DNA from 2 places in the Acholeplasma laidlawii PG-8A genome. Region 1 is predicted to be linked to the other one. Evidence: a T-box and tRNA genes for the amino acid it is inferred to sense, from the RefSeq annotation. Region 1 holds a T-box; the other holds one or more tRNA genes.
The links. The T-box of region 1 lies ahead of serS (serine--tRNA ligase). A T-box ahead of a tRNA ligase gene usually reads a tRNA of that ligase, here a tRNA-Ser.
Positions count from the first base shown of each region.

Region 2: it encodes a tRNA-Ser, which carries the amino acid that the T-box ahead of serS (serine--tRNA ligase) is inferred to sense. The anticodon was not compared.

Region 1 covers NC_010163.1:10,674-14,997, reverse strand. Annotated here, with positions in the region: gene ACL_RS00055 (response regulator transcription factor) at 1-339, opposite strand, end outside; gene serS (serine--tRNA ligase) at 540-1,811, opposite strand; T-box leader at 1,856-2,057, opposite strand; gene ACL_RS00045 (ABC transporter ATP-binding protein/permease) at 2,074-4,324, opposite strand, start outside.
Region 2 covers NC_010163.1:457,920-462,243, reverse strand. Annotated here, with positions in the region: gene rlmD (23S rRNA (uracil(1939)-C(5))-methyltransferase RlmD) at 1-361, opposite strand, end outside; gene ACL_RS02200 (DUF5071 domain-containing protein) at 692-1,114, opposite strand; gene ACL_RS02195 (Fic family protein) at 1,134-1,865, opposite strand; tRNA gene ACL_RS02190 (tRNA-Ser) at 2,367-2,455, opposite strand; gene ptsP (phosphoenolpyruvate--protein phosphotransferase) at 2,467-4,179, opposite strand; gene ACL_RS02180 (ATP-binding protein) at 4,185-4,324, opposite strand, start outside.

The DNA of each region.
Region 1 (4,324 bases):
TTTGACTCTAAGCATTAATTCTTTAGGTGAATATGGTTTAGCAATATAATCATCAGATCCTAATTCAAGACCTTTGATTTTATCTAAAGCTTGATCTCTAGCTGAAGTAAATATAACAGCAGCTTCTGGATTTGCTTTTGAAATTGCCTTAATTAAATCAAAACCGTCAATTTCACCAGTCAACATAATATCTAAAATCCATAAATCAACTGGATCACCAACGTGTTCCATGGCTGTTTCACCATCATAGAAAACTGTAACATCATAATTTTCTCTCGTTAAGTATTTACGGATAATTTCTGAAATATTAACTTCGTCTTCAACAAAATATATTTTCATTAATTGTATTCCCCCTTGGATTAATTAATTTCTTAATATAATTTTATCACATAATTTGAAACTTAGTATTTATAAAGGAAAAGCCACCTTTTTAAAGGTGGCGTTTCGAGAGAGAAAAATGAAGTACCTCTAGTATATAGTCTGTACCTTTATTTCTCAATCTTTATGAAAAACTATGTTATTTATTGTAATGAATAACATTATTTAATAACTTCTACACCCATATATGGTTTTAAGACTTCTGGTATTGTAATTGATCCATCTTGATTTTGATAGTTCTCTAGTACTGCAATCATTGTTCTACCAACAGCTAAACCAGAACCGTTTAATGTATGCACATATTCTGTTTTAGCATCTTTTGAACGTTTAAAGCGAATGTTGGCTCTTCTTGCTTGAAAGTCTCTAGCATTTGAAATAGATCCAATTTCACGGTACATATTTTGACCTGGTAACCATACTTCAATATCGTATGTCTTACTCATACCAAAGCCCATGTCTCCTGTTGATAAGACAACTACTCGATAAGGAATATTTAATAGTTGTAGTATTCTTTCTGAGTTTGCTAACATATCTTGATGAGCTTGTTCAGAATCTTCAGGTCGTGCAAATTTAATTAATTCAACTTTATTGAATTGATGTTGTCTTAAAATACCCTTAGTATCTCGTCCAGCAGAACCTGCCTCTGATCTAAATGCTGTTGTATAAGCTACATACTGAATTGGTAATGCATCATTATCAATGATTTCATCTCTAAATAGGTTAATAGTTGGTACTTCTGCTGTTGGATTTAAATACCAATCAAATCCTTCTAATTTAAAAGCATCTTCTTTAAACTTAGGAAATTGTCCTGTTGCATACATAGATTTATCATTTACAATAAACGGTGGAATGATTTCGGTATAACCATGTGTATACGCATGTGTATCTATCATAAAGTTTATAAGCGCTCTTTCCAGTCTAGCACCTAGCCCTTTATCTACTACAAAACGTGGACCAGTGATTTTAGTTGCACGTTCAAAGTCTAATATATTTAGTGCTTCACCTAATTGAGTATGATCTTTTACTTCAAAATCAAAATGTCTAATAGTACCCCATTTTTTAATTTCAATATTTGCAGATTCATCTTTACCAACCGGTACATCGTCAGCAGGAATATTTGGTAAAACGATGAGTTCTTTATTAATTTTTTCATCAATCTCACCAAGTTTTAACTCAAGTGCTGGTATGTCACTTTTAATGGACTCTACTTTTAATAACACGTGAGAAGCATCTTGTTTTTGTCTTTTAAGTTCCCCAATTTCTTTGGAGTATTCGTTTCTTTTTGCTTTTAAGTCTTCAACTTCTTTAATTACAGATTTACGCTCTTCTTGTAAATCTATTAATTGTCTTAAGTGGCTAAAATCACCACCTCTAGTATTTAACTTCAAGATGACTTCATCTATATTTTCAGTTATATATTTTAAATCTAACATTTTTCCTTCTCCTTATAAAATAAACGTCCTTAGACTAAAAATAGTCTAAGGACGATCCATTGATTATCGCGGTGCCACCTTAATTCTATTGTATATAAACAATAGCGCTCATACATTCTTAACGTGAATAACTCGGATGTTTTTAGCATCACTCCAGAGTGGAACTTCTAACTATATGATCTGTTTTCACCTACCACAGACTCTCTACCACATAAACGTTAAAATTAGCTCTTTCATCGTATTATATATATTATACTCTATTTTACTCACTACGTAAAGCGGCTACGGGATCTTTGTTGGATGCAATTTTTGCTGGTATTAATCCTGCAACAAATGTAAGTAACACAGAAATTCCAATAAGCAATAGTGCATGTAGGTAGAATAGCTGAGCAATTTGATCATTTCCTGTTGGTTCAGCTAAGAAAATATTGACAATAGGTACAAGTAAATATGTAATAATAACTCCTAAAGAACCTGCAAATAAACCTATTAATATAGCTTCTGCATTAAATACACGTGAAATATCTTTTTTTCTAGCTCCAATAGAACGAAGAACACCAATTTCTTTAGTTCGTTCTAACACTGAGGTATAAGTAATAATACCAATCATCACACTTGATACAAAAAGTGATATTGCAGCAAACGCGATTAGTACAGCACTAATTGAATCCATCACTGTTTTAATCATACCTACAGCGGATGCAACAGTGTCCACATAATTTACTTGAGCCTCTTCATCTTTACCAATGTTATAAGCATCTAATATATTTAAAATTGCCTCTTTATCATCAAAACTATTTGGATAAACCAAGATACCGCTTGGAATATCATAACCACCCAAGGTATACAACACATCTTCTTTGGTATTATTTAAGCTGATGGTTACACCGTTGACAACAGATGTTTCACTTGCACGTTGTGCAACTACAACATCTGATTGGGTATTGAGTTCAATAATTCTTTCGGCAACTTTAGGTGTATAATAAATCCCTTCACCTACTGAGACAAAATCTGTATTCACCTTAATAATACCTGAAATTGTAACAGTGATGACGTTTTGGTTAGATTCATCATTATATAATGATAACAAGTCTGCTGTATCTACATTTGTATTTTTCGCTGTGAAGATACCGTCATTTTCTTTATACATTGCATTATTTGTAAATATTTTAAATGTTTGACCAACTAAATTTTCAAAAGGAATAATTGTATTTTGACTTAACCCTAAGAAAGTCATGATGTTATTAGGTAATCTATGTCCTTCATCTACAACAATAACCGCCTCATACTTTAAAGGGTTATAATAACTACCTGATACAATATCAAAATATTCCGTAACAAAATCATATGAGAAGGCACTTTGATTAATATAATCCGTACCTACAAATGAAAATGGAGGTTGGGGATTTGATGTTGGATTCGCATTAAGCTTATTGCCATCTAAATAGTAGTATTGTGTCTTATAGTCATATTGATAAACAATTGTACCATGTGCACTTAACTCGCTATTTTCTATGTAATCAATATAATCTTGTGTAATATCATTAGTTGCAAAAGCAAAACTAATTTCTGGTTCATAACCAATGATGCCGCCTTCAACCGGTTCTGGTTCCACACGGTCACGGTTAGCGTTAATAATTGCACTAAAGTCGGTATAAGAACGACTCACCTCAAGTGGTAGTCCAGCAAATGTACCGCGCTCCATATCATTTAAGTACTCTGTAAATCCATATTGTAAGGACATTACAAGTGCTACCCCAATAATACCGATAGATCCTGCAAGTGCTGTAATAAGTGTTCTTGTCTTTTTAGTCAGCATATTTTTAAAGGATAGTCTTAATGCAGTAAAGTAACTCATACTTGACTTACTTGTTTCGTTTTTTAATGCTTTATTATCTTTCTTATCATATGGATTGGTGTCCCCTATGACTTCACCATCTTTTAATCTTACAATTCTATTTGAAAATCTCTTTGCTAAATCAGCATTATGGGTTACCATTATGATGAGTTTATCTTTAGATATTTCTTTTAGTAGATTCATAATGTCTTCAGATGTTTCACTATCTAATGCACCAGTTGGTTCATCCGCTAGAATAATTGTTGGGTTATTAACAAGTGCTCTTGCGATAGAAACACGCTGTTGTTGACCACCAGATAATTGATTAGGCTTCTTATTGACATGATCTTTTAATCCAACTCTAGTTAAAACATCAAGTGCTCTTTTTCTTCTAACTTCTCTTGAAACACCAGATAATGTTTGAGCTAACTCAACATTAGATAACACATCTAAATGCGCAATTAAATTATAGTTTTGGAATACAAAACCAACTCTATGGTTTCTGTATGCATCCCAGTCTTTATCTTTATAATTTTTAGTAGATACATTATCAATGATAATATCTCCACTATTATATCTGTCTAAACCACCAATTAAATTTAATAAGGTTGTTTTTCCTGAACCTGATTCACCCAAAATAGAGACAAATTCATCTTGTCTAAAGGTTAAATTGATA
Region 2 (4,324 bases), 450 kb from region 1:
AAGTGATTTTATTTCTGTAGTTTAGTTTCTTACCATCTGTGATAGTATCTTCTACTTCAACATCTAAATTGGTTATTTTTTTAATCGTTTCTTTAGTAATCTTTTGTTGCCATAGGCATTCTGCTTTTAAGGATAGACCAAAAAACGGTGCATAGTCAAAAGAGTTTTCAGATACACGTTGTTTATTTTTTTGAATAAGTTCTACAAGTTTTGCTTGTTGGAAATTCTTTTTTGATTTTGTGATTTCTATGATGCCTACTTCATCATCAAACATACCTTTTATAAAGGTTACTTTATCATCTATTCTTGTTACACCTTGACCTTGGTAATCAAGATCATTTGTTTTTACTTTTAATCTCATTATTTTAGCTATAGAAGTTATTAAATATACTTCCACCATTTCTTATTTCAAATAATTATCACACATCATATTTTAGCATATTGAGACCATATTAGTTAAATATCAAGTTTGTATTCATGATAAATAAAATTATAAATAGTATCAGTTTTGATAAAAAAGCCTGATACTAAGTTATCAGGCTATCTAATTTTAGGTGTGTTATAATGATTAAACCTTAAAAGGTTTGTGTCGAAATGCTATTTTATTCTTTTATGTTAATACTTGACAAATATAAAATAATAAACATCCAAATCATAAATAATTATTCAATAATACGATGTTATTAACATTCTATAGAGTCAGAAGACTTTTATTAAGCAGGGTTAACCATTCAATCCACTGATCATCATTTTCTATTTGTGCTTTATAAATCGTATCATTCAAATATTTTTTTATTAATAAATATGGGATTTTCTTTAGCCTTTCGAAAACTTCGACTGCACCCGGCCAATTCAAATCTTGTAACCAAACTAGAAGATCGGGTAATAAGTTAATTATTTCACTATCGGACTTATTACTTAGTACAATAGCACAACCTAAAGCAATATCTTTCCACCAAATTCCTTGATTCTCATAAAATTCATTTTGTAATGGTGCAATTAGCATTTTAAAATTATAATCTTTCCTACTTGATAATACCTTAATCGCTATAGTTTGTTTTTCTTTATTATTCCAATTTAACTCTGACAATAGTTTTAAAATATCACCAGTCATTGTATAACCCCCTTCCTTATTAACCTATCAAATATAAGTATAAATTCTCTGACTCATTAACCAAGTCAACAATAATTTTAATAAAATCTGTATAATTATTTGTTGTATGCGCTTTATCTAGTGTATCATAATAATCCGCTCTATTCTCTGTTTTGATTACGACGGGTGGATAGCCACTTTGAATGAGTTCAAAATTTAATAAAAGTCTTGCTGTTCTACCATTCCCATCGATAAATGGGTGTATTTTTACGAACTCTCCATGTAAGTAACAAGCCCTTACTACAGGGTGTAAATCTTTCCAACTTTGATATTTTTCAATCATTTTCTGCATTTCATATGGAACATTTAAGTATACTGATGGCACATGCTTAGCACCACTGATAAACACATTTTCTTGTCTATATTTACCAGCATTAGTAGAATCAATCTCTTTCAAAATTAAATAATGAACAGCTTTAATATCATATTCTGAAAGTTTAACGTTTTTACTGACTAGGTCTTCAATGTATTCAATTGCTTCTTTATGATTAATTATCTCTAAATGATCTTTTAATGGTTTTCCTTTAATTGTTATGCCGTTTTCTAAGACTACTTTTGTTTCTGATAAAGTAAGTGTATTACCTTCAATTGCATTAGAATTATAAGTCCATTCAATAATTAATTTATCTCTTAATTGTCTAGTCATGTTTTGAGAGAATGGTCGATGGGAATCAATTGTATCCTTTTTTTCATCAATAATACTAAAATCTATTGAATCAAAGAACAAGTCATTAACTTGTCGATATCTTTTATCAATAGGCTTTTGAGCATCTTCTGGGATTAACCAAGTTTTACCAACTTTTTTCACACCATGTATTCTACCTTCTGTGCAAAGTACTCTAATTCTTCTTTCTTTAATATTCCATTTAGTAGCAAAATAAGATATGTTTTTGTATTCCATTACTTCACCTTCCTATTATGCCGTTATCGGCACAATATCAGTATATCATAGTTTATTCGCTAAGTCAACATTATGCCGTTATCGGCACAATATAGCTATTCAAATTTAGTTTAATCAATCGTTTTTTGTGTTATGCTTTCGTGTTTTATATTGACCATTTGTGTTTTTATACTAACATTTTTGATAGCGCGTTTAAACTCACAAAGCGAAACCTATAATAGAACGGTATTATTATAAAGAAAAAAGGGATATTCTCCCTATTTTCGTATACTGTAAGGTCGATACTATTGTATCAACACTATTGTTAAATTATGGCGGAACAAGAGGGATTTGAACCCTCGCGGCTATTACACCCTACACGCTTTCCAAGCGTGCCTCTTCAGCCTCTTGAGTATTGTTCCGTGTGAAGGACTTAATATTTAAGTCCTTTAATATATGTATTTATAAGTGCTTCAACTTCGTAAGGGTGATCTAGTAATAATGCTTTTTCGGCAATTTCTTCTAGTGCCTTATAAGTTGTTTTAGAAATCAAGTATTTGTTTTCTAAAATTAAGTTTGCATGCATGCTTAAATGTTTGATACCTAAGCCAATAAGTAGTAAACTTTGAGCTTTATGGCCAGCCATTTCACCGCACACGCTAACTATTATACCATGCTTATTAGTCTTGTCAATCATAGATTTGATGGTGGACAAAAGAATTGGATTATATGGTTGATAAAGATATGCTACACGTTCATTCATTCTATCTGCTGCAAACATGTATTGAATCAGGTCATTGGTTCCAATACTGATGAAATCAATATGTGGTAAAAACTTTTCTATACCAAGTGCAGCGGATGGTACTTCAACCATCATACCAATCTTTGGATAATTTACTTCATGTCCTTCAATCTTTAATGCTTGATAAGTTTCATCTAGTATCTTCTTCGCATCCATGAGTTCTTTTAAAGTTGAAATCATTGGAAACATGACTTTAATATTTTGATGTGTATTAGCACGTAAGATAGCACGAAGCTGAGTTTTAAATAATGATGGATAACTTAGGCTATATCTGATTGCTCTATTACCTAAAAATGGGTTTAATTCTTTACGCATATTGAGGTAACTTAAGTTTTTATCGCCACCAATATCAAGCGTTCTAATAGTGACTTCATTAGTTTCAAATGATGTTGCTACCTTTTCATAGAAGATAAATAGTTCATCTTCGGTTGGAAAATCATCAGATTCTAAATACTGGTTTTCTGTACGTAATAAACCAATACCTGAAGCATTAGCATCTAGTGCTTCTTGAATGTCTAAATCAACACCAATGTTTGCAGCTAAATGGACTTCATGATTGTCTATGGTTGCTGTTTTAAGGTCTTTTATTGTTTCATACGTTGATTGTAATTTAAGTGCTTCTTGCTGTTTAGTTTGGTATGTTTTGATGGTATCTTCACTAGGTTCTAATAAAATATCCCCTGTGTGTCCATCAATGATTGCAAGTGTGTCGTGATGTATTTTACTTACATCAACACCCGTAATTGCAGGAATACCTAAATTACGTGCAAGAATTGCTGAGTGACTTGTTTTAGATCCTTTTTCAATGACAATACCTTTAATAAAAGTTGTGTCTAAATTGATTGTTTCTGAAGGGACTAAGTCTGTTGCTACAAGTATCACATCTTCATTAAACACATAAAGACTATGCGTTTTTCCACTTAAAATATGTAATACTCTATTTGAAATATCTTCTAAATCAGAGATACGTTCCTTAATGTATGGATTATCACTTAACTCAAACATATCTATCATTTCACTCATAGTTTGCTTAAATGCGTAGGCAGCATCTAGATTAAAGTCATTTATTTTAACATGCGCATTTTTTATCATTTCAGGGTCATTAATCATCATTTGTTGCGCACTAAAGATTTGGGCATGTTCAACCCCAATTCTTTCTTCAGCTTGCTTGGTTAGATTTTCAAGTTCCTTATCTGCTTTATAAAGTGCATCCCCTAAGCGCTTGATTTCAAATGCTTTGTCGGTTGCATACTTATTCATTGCAAACATGTTATTTAGTTTGAATTGATGTACCTTAGCAATTGCTATACCACTGGATACACCATTACCTTTAAGTTTTGTCATTAGGGTTAAATAACCTCTCTTTTGAATGCCTCTACAATTGCAAAATCGTTATCTTTAACTATCGCTAGTGATGTTGTCACATAGTTTACAATGTTACTTACCCTTTGAGGTGGCACTGCGATAAATAATTGAATACTTAATGAGT